3 regions of the Massilia jejuensis genome follow, and region 1 is predicted to be linked to each of the others. Evidence: predicted binding sites of a transcription regulator. Region 1 holds the regulator's gene; each other region holds the start of a gene.
The links. The regulator sigma-54, encoded in region 1, starts transcription at its own class of promoters, with help from an activator protein. The targets are predictions, from matches to a motif close to TGGCANGNAANCTGCTTT.
Positions count from the first base shown of each region.

Region 1 (5,142 bases):
CGAGAACTTCAGCTTCGTGCGCATGACCGAGAGCGGCGTGCCGCGCTACGTGATGTCGGGCGCGCGCCTGGCCCATCATCCCGACAACGATGTCTCTGTGATCACCAGGCCGATCGTCGAGAGCATGGCGCCGGAGCGTCCGCGCATGACCATGCATGCCGACCGTGGCCAGGTCTACCATGGCGAGAACCGCGTCGAATTGATGGGCAATGTCGACATCAAGCGCCCGGCCACGCCGACCACCGAGGCCCTGCACGCGCGCACCGAGGCGCTCACCGTGCTGGCCGACGACGAGATCGTCAAGACGACGCGTCCGGTGCAGATGACGCTCGGCGCCGCATCGGTCAATGCGGTCGGCATGGTGGCCGAAAACCCGAGCCGCAAGATGCACCTCGGCGGGCGCGGCCAGATCGTCTATCCGCCGCGCCAGAGAGCCGCACCACCCCAATAACACGAACGAGCATCCAATGAAAAACCGCTTGCATCACATGATTGCCGCCGCCTTCCTTTCGCTGCTGTCGCTGTCGGCTTCGGCCGAGCGCGCGGACTCGCTCAAGCAGGCCGTCATCAACTTCGACTCGCTCGACGTCGACGAAGTCACGCAGACGCGCATCCTGACCGGAAACGTGATCCTCACGCGCGGCACGCTGACGCTGAAGTCGGACCGCGCACTGCTCAAGGAAAGCCCGGAGGGCTACATGAGCGTCACGCTCACTTCCGGTCCGGGGCGCGTGGCGACGTTTCGCCAGAAGCGCGACGGCGGACCGGACCTGTGGATGGAAGGGCAGGCCGAACGCATCGAGTACGACGAGCGCCAGGAACTGGTCAAGCTGTTCTCGAAGGCGATCGTCCGGCAGCTCGAGAACGGCCGCCTGACGAACGAACTCGAGGGCGCCTACATCTCCTACGACAGCCGGCGCGAAGTGGCCACCGTGCGCAACGACGCCAGCGGCGAGAGCAGGGCCGGCGGCGGACGCGGCACCCTGATCATCGCGCCGCGCCGCACCGCGCCGGGAGCGGCCGCTCCTGCCGCTCCCGCGCCCGGCGCGCAGGCACGACCGGCCACGACGCCGGCGGGAAAGCCATGATGAAGGATGGTCGAGACAGCCGCAGCACCCTGGTCGTTCGGGGACTGCAGAAAAGCTATGGCAAGCGACTGGTCGTGCGCGACGTCTCGCTCGAAGTCGGTTGCGGCGAGGTCGTGGGCCTGCTCGGTCCGAACGGCGCCGGCAAGACGACGTCGTTCTACATGATCGTCGGCCTGGTGCCGTCGGACGCCGGCACCATCGAGATCAACGGCGCCGACATCTCGCGCCTGCCGATCCACCGGCGCGCGGTGATGGGCCTGTCCTACCTGCCGCAGGAAGCGTCGGTGTTTCGCAAGCTGACGGTGGAAGACAATATCCGCGCCGTGCTGGAACTGCAGCACGACGAGAACGGCCGCGCCCTGGGCAGGGACGCCATCGACGCGCGGCTCGATTCGCTGCTGGGCGAGCTGCAGATCGAGAAGCTGCGCGAAAATCCCGCGCTGTCGCTCTCCGGGGGCGAGCGCCGGCGCGTCGAGATCGCGCGCGCGCTGGCGACCAATCCGCGCTTCGTGCTGCTGGACGAGCCGTTTGCCGGCGTCGACCCGATCGCCGTGATCGAGATCCAGCGCATCGTGCGCTTCCTGAAGGAGCGCGGCATCGGCGTGCTGATCACCGACCACAACGTGCGCGAGACGCTCGGCATCTGCGACCGCGCGTATATCATCAACCAGGGTGCGGTACTGGCGTCGGGCCGTCCCGACGACATCATCGCCGACGAGTCGGTACGACGCGTCTACCTGGGCGAACATTTCCGGATGTAGCAAAGAACGGTACAACAAGCGTCGACATGAAACAATCCCTGCAACTTCGGACTTCACAGCACCTGGCACTCACGCCGCAGCTTCAACAGTCGATCCGCCTGCTGCAGCTGTCGACGCTCGAGCTGCACCAGGAAATCGAGCAAATCCTGTCCGACAATCCCCTGCTCGAGCGGCTCGACGATCCGCTCGACCACTCGGTGCGCCTGCTGGCCGACGGCGCCATCAACGACGCGCCGCCCCAGCAAGCCGAGGCCCCGGCGCCGGCCGGCGAAGAGGGGGCGCCGGCACCCGAGGCGGCCGGCGAGTTCGAAGGCGGCGAGGTCGAACGCAGCGAGCCCGATGGCGACTGGGGCGAGGGCGGACGCGCCTCCGGCACCGACGGCGACGACGACGGCCGCCCGCAGCTGGGCGCCATAGGCGTGACGCTGCGCGAGCACCTGTCCGAGCAGATTCGCGTGACCGGCGTGACCGAGCGCGATCGCGCGCTGGCCGAGCTGGTGATCGACGCCATCGACGACAACGGCTACCTGGAGGAGCCGCTCGACGAGATCCACGCGCGCCTGCCCGGCGAGCTCGAAGTCGAGATGGACGAGCTGCGCTGCGCGCTGGCGCTGGTGCAAAGCCTCGATCCGTCGGGCGTCGGCGCGCGCAGCGCTTCCGAATGCCTGGCGCTGCAGATCCGCGGCATGCCGGGCGTGCCGCTGGTGACGCGGCGCATGGCCTTGAAGATCGTCGAGGGCTACCTGACCTGGTTCGCGCAGCGCGAATTCACCAAGCTCAAGAAAGCGCTCGACTGCGACGACGAAGACCTGCGCGAGGCGCAGGCCGTGATCCGCCAGTGCAATCCCCATCCGGGCGCGGCCTTTGCGTCGAGCGTGTCCGACTTCGTCGTTCCGGACGTTATTGTCCGCAAATCGAAGGGCGGCTGGAGCGTCTCGCTGAACAACGAGGTGATGCCGCGCCTGCGCGTCAACAACGTCTACGCCAACCTGCTCAAGCAGGGAAAAGGCGAAGGCCAGATGAGCGCGCAGCTGCAGGAAGCGAAGTGGCTCATCAAGAACATGCGCCAGCGCTTCGACACGATCCTGCGTGTTTCACAGGCAATTGTGGAGCGCCAGCGCAACTTTTTCAGCCATGGCGCGGTTGCGATGCGTCCCCTTGTGCTTCGCGAGATTGCTGATACACTGGGTCTGCACGAGAGCACGATTTCTCGCGTGACAACTCAAAAATTCATGCTGACCCCGCACGGCATGTTTGAGCTGAAGTATTTCTTCGGAAGCCATGTCGCCACCGAAGCGGGGGGCGAGGCATCGTCGACGGCGATACGGGCGCTCATTGCGCAGCTGACAGGAGCAGAAGACCCAAAGAACCCTTTATCCGATAGCAAGATCGCGGAAATGCTCGGTGAACAAGGCATGGTCATTGCGCGCCGGACGGTTGCAAAATACCGCGAAGCACTCAAGATACCTCCCGTCAGTCTCCGCAAATCCTTGTAACAGCGGCACCCACGCGTCCCAAGCGCGTCAGCGGCGTCCGCGCATTTATCTAAGGAGTGTGTATGAATCTCACCATCAGTGGCCACCACCTCGACGTCACCCCCGCCATTCGAGAATACGTACAGAACAAGCTGGAACGCATCACCCGCCATTTCGATCAAGTCATCGATTCCCACGTGATCCTCGCGATCGACAACCTCACCGAAAAAGACAAACGTCAGAAAGCCGAGATCAACTTGCGATTGTCCGGCAAGACCGTGCACGTGGAGAGCGTGGCCCAAGATTTGTACGCCGCGATCGACCTGTTGATGGACAGGCTGGACCGCCAGGTCATGAAATACAAGACGATCCTCCAGGATCATGGCCGCGAGGCGCTCAAGCGCCGGCCTGAAGGCGGAGAAGCTGCCGCCGCCGCGATGTAGTCGGCCAGCATCGAGCACCGTCTGAACGAGGGCGCCGAGGGGCGCCCTTTTCAATGGGCGTGCGCGCATGCGCCCGCGCGGCGCGCGCTTCGGTAAAATGCATGTTTTTCCGATCAGCCCAGCCACCATGACCGACCATGTCCTGACCCGCGTTGCCAACGGCACCGGTGTGATTACCCTCGATCGTCCGAAAGCCCTGAACTCCCTGTCGCTGCCGATGGTGCGGCGCCTGACCGACATCCTGCTGGCCTGGCGCGACGATGCCGGCGTCGCGGCGGTGGTCCTGACCAGCAGCAGCGAAAAAGCCCTGTGCGCCGGCGGCGACATCCGCTTCTTCCATGAGGCGGGCCATGCCACCCCGATGGCCGGCAGCGCGCTGCTCGAGGATTTCTTTACCGAGGAATACGCGCTCAACTACCTGATTCATTTCTATCCGAAGCCGTATATCGCGCTCATGGACGGCGTGGTGATGGGCGGCGGCATGGGCATAGCCCAGGGCGGCCCCGGAACCGGCCTGCGCATCGTCACCGAGCGCACGAAAATGGCCATGCCGGAAGTGAACATCGGCCTGTTCCCGGACGTCGGCGGCAGCCATTTCCTGTCGCATGCGCCGGGCCGGCTGGGCAACTACCTGGGCCTGACCGGCCTGACGATCGGCGCGGCCGACGCCCTGTATGCGGACCTGGCCGACGTATTCGTCCCGGGCGCGCAGCTGGGTGCATTGCACGCGCTGGTCGAGACCACGCCGGGCGCGCAGCTGGCCGACGCGATCCGCCGCTTCGGCGCACGCTTCGCCGCCGATGCCGGCGACAGCGTCCTGCGGGCGCAGCGCGCGGCGATCGACCTGCACTTCGGCGCCGGTTCGGTGGCGGCGATCATGGCTTCGCTGGAGGGTGAGGACAGCGCCTTCGCGCAGAAAGCCCTGGGCGCGATGCGCCAGCGTTCACCGCTGATGATGTGCGTGACGCACGAGATGCTGGTGCGCGGCGCCTCGATGCAGGTAGCCGACTGCCTGCGCATGGAGCGTTCGCTGGTGCGCCGCAACTTCGAGCATGGCGAAGTGCTCGAAGGCGTGCGCGCGCTGGTGATCGACAAGGACAATGCGCCCCGGTGGAATCCCGCGACCTTGCAGGAAGTGAAGCCGGAGATGGTGGAAGCGTTCTTCGCGCCGGCGTGGCCGGCGCACGCGCATCCGCTGCGGCACCTCGATTGACGGCCGGTCGCGCGCTCGGGGCAGCCCGCGCGCTTACGACTGCTCGCGATGCCGCAGCACCACCCGCTCGGTCTCGTTGAAATACGCCGCCAGACGCTCGGCCATGTAAACCGAGCGGTGCTGGCCGCCGGTACAGCCCACGGCCACCGTCAGGTAGCTGCG
Region 1 is NZ_JBHSMS010000081.1:14,221-19,362, forward strand. It holds gene lptC (LPS export ABC transporter periplasmic protein LptC) at 1-451, shown strand, start outside; gene lptA (lipopolysaccharide transport periplasmic protein LptA) at 468-1,088, shown strand; gene lptB (LPS export ABC transporter ATP-binding protein) at 1,088-1,849, shown strand; gene ACFPOU_RS23040 (RNA polymerase factor sigma-54) at 1,876-3,345, shown strand; gene hpf (ribosome hibernation-promoting factor, HPF/YfiA family) at 3,408-3,767, shown strand; gene ACFPOU_RS23050 (enoyl-CoA hydratase/isomerase family protein) at 3,895-4,980, shown strand; gene rapZ (RNase adapter RapZ) at 5,014-5,142, opposite strand, start outside.

Region 2 (5,142 bases), on a different contig from region 1:
TCCAGCACCACGCGCGCGTTGGCGTCGACCAGGCCGGACGCCGCCAGCTTGTCGCAGATCGTGGTGAACAGCGCGGGCGCGGTCGACAAATAAAAGACGCGCTCGGCGCCAGGACGCGAAGCGGCGGCGAGGCTGCCGAAATCGGGAGCGGCCTGGACGTCGAGCACGACGTATTCGAGCAGGTGCAGGAAGCCGTCCCAGGTCTTGTCGTTGAAGTTTTCCGCCGCGATGAAGGAGCGCGAATGCGCTTCCACGTGGGCCAGGTAGGCGTCGCGCGCGAGCTCCTGGCGGCCGGTGGAGAGGATGCGGGTCGAGGGCGGCAGGTTGCCGTGCAGGTAAGCCATGTACAGCGCCGGCAGCAGCTTGCGCATGGCCAGGTCGCCCATGCCTCCGAAAATGGTCATGTCGAGGGGTAGAGCGGTGTCGGGCGCGGTCGATTGGATCATGGTGTCGGCTCAAAAAGTGGGGCCGGCGCGCGGTGGCTTGCGCGCCGATCTGTTCGGGTGCCGGATACTATAGCCTAGATTGCATCGATCGATCGTCGCGCGCCCCGCAAAACGGGCGCCGCCGGCGCCGCGCCGGTGCGGATCGGTTATCCTTGCGGTAGACAAAACGAGAACAAGGGGACAACATGGAATCGGCCATCCTGAAACGCCGCGACATCGATTTTCTGCTCTACGAATGGCTGGACGTGGAGTCCTTGAACACGCGAGCGCGCTACCAGGACCACAGCCGCGAGACCTTCGACGCGGCGCTCGACACCGCCGAGCAGATCGCCACCGACCTGTTCGCGACGCACAACAAGAAGAGCGACGCCAACGAGCCGCGCTTCGACGGGGGCCACGTCACGATCATCCCGGAAGTGAAAACCGCGCTGGACGCCTTCTGCGCCGCCGGCTTCATGGCCGCCGGCCAGGATTACGAATACGACGGCATGCAGCTGCCCTGCGTGGTCGACAAGGCGATCGCCGCGTATTTCACGGCCGCCAACGTGGCCACGTCGGCCTATACCTTCCTCACGATGGGCAATGCGAACACGCTGCTGAAGACGGCGACGCCGCGCCAGGTCGAGCGCTTCGTGCGGCCCCAGCTCGCGGGCCGCTTCTTCGGCACCATGTGCCTGTCCGAACCGCAGGCCGGCTCCAGCCTGTCGGACATCACGACCCGCGCCGAGCCCGATCCGGTCGGCGGCATCGAGGGCGAGCGCCAGTATCGCCTGACCGGCAACAAGATGTGGATCTCGGCCGGCGAACACGAGCTCGCCGAGAACATCGTGCACCTGGTGCTGGCGAAGATCCCCGGCCCGGACGGCAAGCTGATCCCGGGCGTGAAGGGCATTTCGCTGTTCATCGTGCCGAAATACCTGGTGGGCGAAGACGGCGTACCCGGCGAACGCAACGACATCGCGCTGGCGGGCCTGAACCACAAGATGGGCAACCGCGGCACCACCAATTGCCTGCTCAACTTCGGCGAAGGCAAGTTCAAGCCCGCCGGGAAGGCGGGCGCGATCGGCTACCTCGTCGGCGAGCCGCACAAGGGCCTGGCGAACATGTTCCACATGATGAACGAGGCGCGCATCGGCGTGGGCCTGGGCGCCACCGTGCTGGGCGTGACCGGCTACCTGCACGCGCTCGACTATGCGCGCAACCGGCCGCAGGGACGCCCTCCGGCCGAGAAGGATCCTGCGAAACCGCAGGTGGCGATCATCGAGCATACCGACGTGCGGCGCATGCTGCTGGCGCAGAAGGCCTACACCGAGGGCGCGCTGGCGCTGATCATGTACTGCGCGCGCCTGGTCGACGAGCAGCGCACGGGCGCGTCGCCGGATGCGCAAGCGCGCGCCGGCATGCTGCTCGACTTCCTGACGCCGATCGCGAAATCCTGGCCCTCGCAATGGTGCACCGAGGCGAACAGCCTCGCCATCCAGGTCCACGGCGGCTACGGCTACACGCGTGAATACAATGTCGAGCAATTCTACCGCGACAACCGCCTGAACCCGATCCACGAAGGCACGCACGGCATCCACGGGCTCGACCTGCTGGGCCGCAAGGTGTCGATCCAGGAGGGCGCCCTGTTCAGGGCGGTGGGCGAGGAAGTCGCGGCGACGCTCGCCCTGGCGCGCGCGTGCGACAAGGCCGACCTGCATGGCTACGCAGGCCAGCTCGAGACGCTCTGGCGCCGCATCGGCGACGTGACCGCGACGCTGTACGGCGCGGGTGACATGAACAAGACCCTGGCCAACGCCAGCCTGTACCTGGAAGCGGTCGGGCATGTGGTGATCGCCTGGATGTGGCTGGAACAGGCGCTGGTGGCGGCGCGCCACGCGGACGGCGACGATTTCTACCGCGGCAAGCTGCAGGCCTGCCGCTACTTCTTCCACTGGGAATTGCCGAAGTCGGCGCAGCAGCTCGACCTGCTCGCCACGGTCGACACGACCACCCTCGACATGCGGGACGCGTGGTTCTGATGCCGGGTCTCGACGCTTCCACGGTCCAGTTCACGCTGAACGACATCGAGGTCGGCGCGCGCCTGGCCGCGGCACTGGCGCACCATGCGCGCACGGCCGGCGGCGCTCCGATCGCCTGCGCGCAGCTTCTCGAACTCGGCCGTTTCCTCGACCCGAAGGACGCGGCCATGGACCGTGCGGAGCTGCTCGGCATCGGGCCGAAACTGCGCTTCGTAGCCGATTTCTGCAAGGCGCAGGGCTATCCGAACCTGGCTTGCCTGGCGCAGCACCCGGCGACCGTGCGTGCGCTCGCAGATGCCGCCGCCGGCCGGGAAGCGCAGCGGCAGGCGGTGGCGGGCTTCGACTGGTCGCCGCTCGCGCACACGCTGCCCGATTACGTGCGCGCCGCACGCGCGGCCGTGCCGGCGCGCCTCAAGCCGCGCAAGGAGCGGCCGGCCGAAGTGGCGTGGTACGCCTACTTCAGCGCGCACCGCGAGGCCTGCAAGAGCATCACCTCGGCCGACAAGCGCGAGCTCGTCAACCTCGTCATGGCGGGGCTCGACCCTGAAACGGCGCTACGGCGCTTCCTCGATGCGAAGGCGGCCTTCGCGGGCACGGACTGAGCCCGGCAGTCGGAAAACCTTACAGCGACCGGCGGTTACAGTGCAGGCTTCACTAATTCGTTCTGAAAATCAATCACTTATTCTTTTGGCACAGTAATTGCTTATTTAAAACTACAAAAGATAAGGGGATCACATGAACATCAAGTCTTGCATCGCCGCGCTTGCGCTTTGCGTCCTGCCACTGACCAGTAGCGCCGGCGTCGTCTATCGCTGGGTCGCGACGAATACGGGCGCGCCCTTGAACATCAAGCTGGAATTGGAGTTCGACGTGCGCACGGTGAAAACGGGCGCGTTCGACCTTTCCTTCAGCGAAGCGCAGGGCAAGGCCCCGCGGCGCGGGCTGCTCGGCATGCGGTACAACTTCGATAGCAGTTTTCACGACGATATGGTTTATTCGGCGAAGCATGGCGGCTTCGACTTCCAGGATGCGAGCCTGAACATGTCCATGCTGTTCGACGGCGGGGACATCGCCTCCGGCTACATCGCCGCCTACGGTTTCGAGCACCACCTGGTGCTGGGATCGGCAGCCGATCGCCAGTTCACCGTCATCGATACCGACGTCGAAGGCGGCACGCTGGAATGCGGCTGGGTGACGGAGATTGCGTGCAGCGGAGCGACCGGCTACTTCGAGCGCGTGCACGTTGCCGAAGTGCCGGAGCCGACGACCCTGGCCTTGCTGGCGGTCGGCGCGATCGGCCTGGCGCGCGGCCGTAGAAGGCTCGCTGCGCGGTAAAGTCGACCCCATGCGCCGCGGCCCCGGGCGCATGCCGGATCGGCGGGCCCTGCGCTTCGGGTACGCTGTGCACGGGTCAGTGGCCGAGCAGCGCCAGGCTGCGCTCCCATTCGGCGTGCCACGGATCGAGGAAGGCATGCGCGGCGAATGCGCGGCGCAGGCTTTTCAGCGGCACCCGGTGCACGTCGTGCAGGCCGAGCGCCAGCACGACCGGATTCCAGACGATCTTCGACTTCGCCTTTTTCGTGCTCGCCTTGACGCGGGCGCCGTCGTCGCCAAAGATGCCGCCCGCCTCGCCTAGGGCGGCGTCCATGTCGAGCTTCACCAGCGCGCCGAAGGCGGCCAGCACCTGCTCCTTGTAGATCCCCGCCGTCGATTCGGCGGCCGCCTTCGGCTGTGGCGGCGGCAGCGCAGCGCGCTGTTCGGTCTTGACCAGCTTTTCCAGTTCCTTCTTCAGGAAGCGCAGCTCGTGCAGCTCCCGGCGAAAGCCCGGCGCCGGCAGGGTCGTCACGATCTTGTAGGCATCCTTGGTCATCGTGATCAGCACGTCCCCGCTGCCGGCGGCCAGGCGCGCGGTGTCGCCCTCGAAGAAGATCGGCGCCGCGTAGCCGCCATTGGCCTCGCCGAACAGGTCGGGATAGGCCGCGTCGTAGTCGAGCCAGACATAGGGCGTGACGCCATGCTCGATCAGGCGCGCCAGCGTCCATGGCGACGCGAGCTGCCGCTCGAGCCAGTGGCAGGCTTGTTCGAGCGTGGCCCGGTAGGGCAGGATGGTGATGGTCATGGTGTTTCCTTCAGCCGGCGCAGTTGCGCGGCCTGGTAGGCGCCGAAGGCGTCGTTGAACAGGCAGCGGATCAAGGGGTCGTCGACCAGTTCGGCCGTTTCCAGGTCCGTTTCGGTGGCCGCGTCGAAGCGCATGTCGTTGATCCGCATGTACATCGAGGTGAGCGATTCGCCGTTCGCCAGGGCCGCGTACAGCTTGGCGGCCGGGATCTCCGTCGTCCAGGCGAGCGGCGCGGCGTCGGGCGCGACAGGGTCGATGCCGTCTTTCTCGACGCGGTAGTGATGGCGCGTCTCGGTACCGGCGTGGTCGAAGACCGACAGGCGCCAGATTCGCGGCCGCGCGAAGAAGCTGTCCTCGGGCAGTTCCATGGCACGGTAGCGTTCGAGCAGACCGGTGCGGCAATAGGCGTCCACGCACCCGGCCTGTTCGGCGCTCAAGGCCGGAAAGCGGCGTGCAATCTCGCCCGTCGCCGGTGGCGCCGCGTGCGGATCGTAATCGTAATCGTAGTCGGCATCCCGATCGCCTGCCGGAACGACCCAGTCGAGCGCCCCGGCGG
Region 2 is NZ_JBHSMS010000078.1:36,007-41,148, forward strand. It holds gene zwf (glucose-6-phosphate dehydrogenase) at 1-446, opposite strand, end outside; gene ACFPOU_RS21670 (acyl-CoA dehydrogenase) at 632-2,467, shown strand; gene ACFPOU_RS21675 (hypothetical protein) at 2,467-3,069, shown strand; gene ACFPOU_RS21680 (PEP-CTERM sorting domain-containing protein) at 3,203-3,802, shown strand; gene ACFPOU_RS21685 (hypothetical protein) at 3,879-4,586, opposite strand; gene ACFPOU_RS21690 (MBL fold metallo-hydrolase) at 4,583-5,142, opposite strand, start outside.
Region 2: a site for sigma-54 is predicted at 3,156-3,173, ahead of ACFPOU_RS21680 (PEP-CTERM sorting domain-containing protein). Genes of this name have one in related genera too.

Region 3 (5,142 bases), on a different contig from region 1:
TGAAAAGCGCGGCGCGCTACATGAAGAACAAGGGCGGCCTGGTCTTCATCTCGGCCGGCAACAACAACGTCGATGAAAACGTCGCGCCCGACAACGCCTTCATCATCGTTTCCTCGACCGACAGCCAGGACAGGAAATCGAGCTTTTCGAGCTGGGGCAGCTTCGTCGCGCTGGCCGCGCCGGGTACGGGCATCTGGACCACCAACAATTCGCTCGGCTACTCGGCCTGGAACGGCACGTCGTTCGCCAGCCCGGTGGCCGCCGGCGCGGCCGGCCTGATGATGGCGGCGCGTCCCGACCTGAGCGCCGAGCAGGTCGAATCGCTGCTGTTCTCGACCGCGGTCGACCTCGGCACGGCGGGCCGCGACGCCGTCTTCGGCCACGGTCGCGTGAACGCCGCCGCCGCCGTCGGCGCGGCCCTCGGCCATGCCGCCACGCTCGACGCGACGGCGCCGCTGGCGGCGATCGCCGCCCCGCTGGGCAGCAGTTCGGTGTCGGGCACGGTGGCGGTGAGCGTGACGGCGTCGGACAACGTCGGCGTGGCACGGGTCGACTTGAAGGTCAACGGCACGACCGTGGCCAGCGCCAGCGCCGCGCCCTACAGCTTCACCTGGAATTCGGCGGGCGTCGCGAACGGCATGGCATCGCTGGTGGCGGTCGCGCATGACGCGGCCGGCAATGCGGGCGCGTCGGCCACGGTGGCGGTCAACGTCGCCAACGGCAGCGGCGGCACCGTCGTGGCGGCCGATACCGCCGCCCCGGTGGTGGCCATCAACAATCCGGTCGCCGGCGCGGTCAGCGGCACCGTGGCCGTCAGTATCGCCGCATCCGACGACGCGGGCGCCGCCGGCATCCGCACCAGCCTGTCGATCGACGGCAAGGTCGTTGCCAGCGGCACCGGCGCTTCGCTGGCCTACAGCTGGAACACGCGCAAGGCGGCGCCAGGCACCCACACGATCGCCGCGAGCGCGCGCGATGCCGCCGGCAACGCCAGCACCAGGACGGTGAGCGTGACCGTGCGCTGAAGGGCGGCGGCGCGCGGCCAATAAAAATGGCGCCCTCTCCCGGGCGCCATGTTGCATGGAAGGCAGCGGCGCCCGTGCGGCGCCGGAATTACTTGCGGCGGCGCAGGGCCATGCCCGCCAGGCCGGCGCCGAGCAGGGCCAGGGATGCCGGCTCGGGCACTTCGCCGCCGCCCGGGTTGCCGCCGCCGCCTCCGCCGGCGATGAAGGTCCAGTGGCTCAGGCGGCCGGCATTGCAGGCATTGTCGTTCTTGGTGGAGCAGTCGCCGCCGATCAGGAAATTGACGTCGGCAGCGCTGAACACCAGCTGCGTCAGGTCGCCGACATTCTGGAAGAGATAGCTGTCCAGGGAAGTCTTGAAACCGTCGTTCTTGCCGAGGCCGAACTTGAGCAGGAAGTAGCCGGCTTCGGTCGGCGCGTCGTTGAGCATCCACAGGCCCGCGCTCACTTCGGTGACCGAAGGGCTTTCGTCACGCAGCAGGTCTTGCTCGGCGAGGTCGAGGCCGGAGACCGCCTCGAACAGCGCCAGTTCGGCCTTGTCACCCGAGTTCTTGGTCTCGAACGCGCCCTTCAGGGTATCGGCGGTCGGGACCGCCATGGCGTTGCCTGCTGCGAGACCGGCGACTGCGGTTGCTGCGACCAGCATGTTTTTCACGTTCAGCGCTTTCATGGAAACTCCCAATAATAGTTGTGTACCCAGCTATCAGCAAAAGTCGTGCCATGAGGAACAAGTGCTTGATTATTAGCAAATATACGATATCAGAGCGATCATCTAAGTTGTCCATTGTAAAGTATTTCGACAAGCTTGGCGGTGGCGCGGCCGATGCCAACCGGGGCAGATGCGGCCGCGCATAAGGGTGACCTAGCCGAGTACGGTGACCACCACCGTGCGCCGGTGCGGCCGCGTGCGGTGTTCCCACAGGTAGATGCCTTGCCAGGTGCCGAGCAGCAGGCGGCCGCCCCCCACCGGGATCGTGATCCCGGTATCGCTCAAGACGTTACGTACATGGGCAGCCATGTCGTCCGGCCCTTCGTCGTCGTGGCGGTAGGCAGGGTCGCCGTCGGGTGCCAGGCGCGCCATGACCGTGTCGAGATCGCGCCGCACGTCGGGGTCGGCGTTCTCGGTGATCGTCAGCGAGCAGCTGGTGTGCTGCACGAAGACCTGCGCCAGGCCGCAGGCGAGGCCGGACGCCCGTACGACCTCGGCCACTTCGCGCGTGATATCCAGGGTGCCGCGCCCGCGGGTCCGGAAACTGAGGATGGCCTGGTGGGTCATGCTGGCGGCCTGTTCATGGCGTCGGGCGGAAGTTCTTGCGGATGCCGGCCCAGCAGTCCTGGTAGCGGTCCTGCAGCGCGGGCGAGGCGAGCGCATGCGCGGTCGGACACAGCACCTGCCTGGTCTCGAACATGAACGCCATCGTGTCGGCGACCTTCACCGGCGTGCTGGTATCGGCCTGGCTGGCCTTCTCGAAGGTCGAAGCGTCCGGTCCATGGCCGCTCATGCAGTTGTGCAGGCTGGCGCCGCCCGGCACGAAGCCCTCGGCCTTGGCATCGTAGGCGCCGTGCACCAGGCCCATGAATTCGCTGGCGACATTCCGGTGGAACCAGGGCGGACGGAAGGTGTTTTCGCCGGCCAGCCAGCGCGGCGGGAAGATGACGAAGTCGAGCGTGTCGACGCCCGGCGTGTCGCTCGGCGCCTGCAGCACCAGGAAGATCGACGGGTCGGGGTGGTCGAAGCTGACCGAGCCGATGGCGTTGAAGTGGCGCAGGTCGTATTTATAGGGGGCGTAATTGCCGTGCCAGGCGACCACGTCCAGGGGCGAGTGGCCGATGCTGGCGGCCCACAGGTTGCCGCAGAACTTGGCGACGAGCGTGAAGTCGCCTTCGCGGTCCTCGTAGCGGGCCACGGGGGTGAGGAAATCGCGCGGGTTGGCCAGGCCGTTGGCGCCGATCGGTCCCAGGTCGGGCAGGCGCAGCAGGGCGCCGAAGTTCTCGCAGATATAGCCGCGCGCCGTGCCGTCCGGCAGGCGCACCTGGAAGCGGATGCCGCGCGGGATCACCGCGATTTCCTGCGGTTCGAGCTCGATGGTGCCCAGTTCGGTGGCGATTTCCAGCCGGCCCTGCTGGGGCACGATCAGCAGTTCGCCGTCGGCCGAATAGAAGAAGCGTTGCGTCATCGAACAGTTCGCCGCATACAGGTGGATCGCGCAGCCATGCATCGCCTCGGCCGAGCCGTTGCCGGCCATCGTCACCCAGCCGTCGATGAAGTCGGTCGGCGCTTGCGGCATCGGCAGCGGGTTCCAGCGCAGCTGGTTGGGCGGCGGGGCGACGCCGGTGAAACTGGCGGCGATACGGTGCCTGTCGATCTGCTCGAAGGCGCCGTGCATGGCGGCGGGACGGATGCGGTAGAGCCAGGAACGCCGGTTCTGTGCGCGCGGCGCGGTGAAGGCGGTGCCCGACAGCTGTTCGGCATACAGGCCGTAGGCGACGCGCTGCGGCGAATTCCTGTGGCGGGGCAGGGCGCCGGGCAGGGCTTCGGTGGCGAATTCGTTGCCGAAACCGGACTGGTAGGCCTGCTGCGGTCCGCTGTGCTGGGTCATGCGCGTCTCCTGGCGATATGGCGTTTTCCTGCACTGTAAGCCAGGCGTTGGTATTTTACGACGTGAATAGATGAATGTAGACTATTCATATAATAAATACTGGAGCGGCCATGATCGAACCCCATCAGATGGACTTGAACCTGCTGGCGGTGTTCCAGGAGGTCTACCGCGAACGCCAGATTTCGAGCGCCGCGCGGCGCCTGGGACTGTCGCAATCGGCCGTCAGCAATGCGCTGGCGCGCCTGCGCCGCGTGTTCGGGGACGAATTGTTCGTGCGCACCGGGCAGGGCATGCAGCCGACCCCGTATGCGCAGGCGCTGGCCGAGCCGGTCGGCGTCGCCCTGGCCCAGGTGGCGCTGGCCCTGAACCGGCGCAGCGCCTTCGACGCCGCCACCAGCACGCGCTGCTTCACGATCGCCATGACCGACGTCGGCGAAGTGCACTTCATGCCGGCCCTGATCGAGCGCTGCCGCCTGGCCGCGCCCCTGGTGCAGATCAGCTCGCGCCGCGCCGCTGGCATCGCCCTGAAGGAAGAGATGGAAAGCGGGCGCGTGGACCTGGCGATCGGACCCTTCGAGGATATCTCCGAAGCCCTGTACCAGCGCCTGCTGTTTCGCCAGCCCTATGTCAGCATGGTACGGCGCGGCCATCCGCTCACCCAGGGCAAGGTCGACCTGGCGCGCTTTGCCGCTTGCGAGCACTTGTTCGTGGAGTCGACCGAAGCGCCCTACGACCGCATCAACCAGCTGCTGGAAAAGGCGGGCGTCGGCGCCTCGACCCGCTTCCGGGTGCCGCATTTCACGGCCGTGCCCTACATCATCGGCGCCAGCGACCTGGTGGTGACAGTGCCGCAAAAGCTGGCCGAGCGCGCCGGGCCGCCCTTCGGCCTGGCCTGGATCACGCCGCCGCTGGACTTGCCGACGCTGCAGACCAACATGTTCTGGCACCGGCGCTACAACCAGGACCCGGGCAACGGATGGCTGCGCGCGCTCGTCGCCGAGGCTTTCGCGCATTAGCCGATTGCGCCAAGCGATCCGGCCTTGGCGGCCCGCACACCTTCTGTTCGCCTCCCGCAGGATGCTGACCGGGGCCCTGTCCAACGACCAGGACGGCGGCGCGACCGGCAAGGCCCTGCACGAACAATGGACAGCCGATTTCACTTGCCTCGCGCCGGGGCAGCCGCACCCCATGAAGTTCGGCGCCAAGGGCGGGGCAGCATGCGGCCCAGGCCGCGCGGGCACTCGGTTTCGGTCCGCCGGTGGCCTCCAGCTACCGGCCAGGCACGCCCGCGCCGATAAAACGCGTCTTCCTGCCACCGCCGTTTCTCGGTATGCTGCGCCGCGAGCATGCCGGTTCGATATCGTTCTCGCTGGACGAGACATCCAACTGGCGTATCATTTCCGTCGTCGACCCCGCCCGGCCTGGACGGGCGCGCTTCGCATGCTTGCTGGTTGGCGCAACAGTGCCGATCGAATGGTTCCGCAAGGTTAGCCGCCTATCCGGCGCGCGCCGGGTGGAGG
Region 3 is NZ_JBHSMS010000011.1:75,844-80,985, reverse strand. It holds gene ACFPOU_RS02845 (S8 family serine peptidase) at 1-1,025, shown strand, start outside; gene ACFPOU_RS02840 (PEP-CTERM sorting domain-containing protein) at 1,114-1,692, opposite strand; gene ACFPOU_RS02835 (secondary thiamine-phosphate synthase enzyme YjbQ) at 1,885-2,298, opposite strand; gene hmgA (homogentisate 1,2-dioxygenase) at 2,312-3,622, opposite strand; gene ACFPOU_RS02825 (LysR family transcriptional regulator) at 3,733-4,638, shown strand.
Region 3: a site for sigma-54 is predicted at 1,726-1,743, ahead of ACFPOU_RS02840 (PEP-CTERM sorting domain-containing protein). Genes of this name have one in related genera too.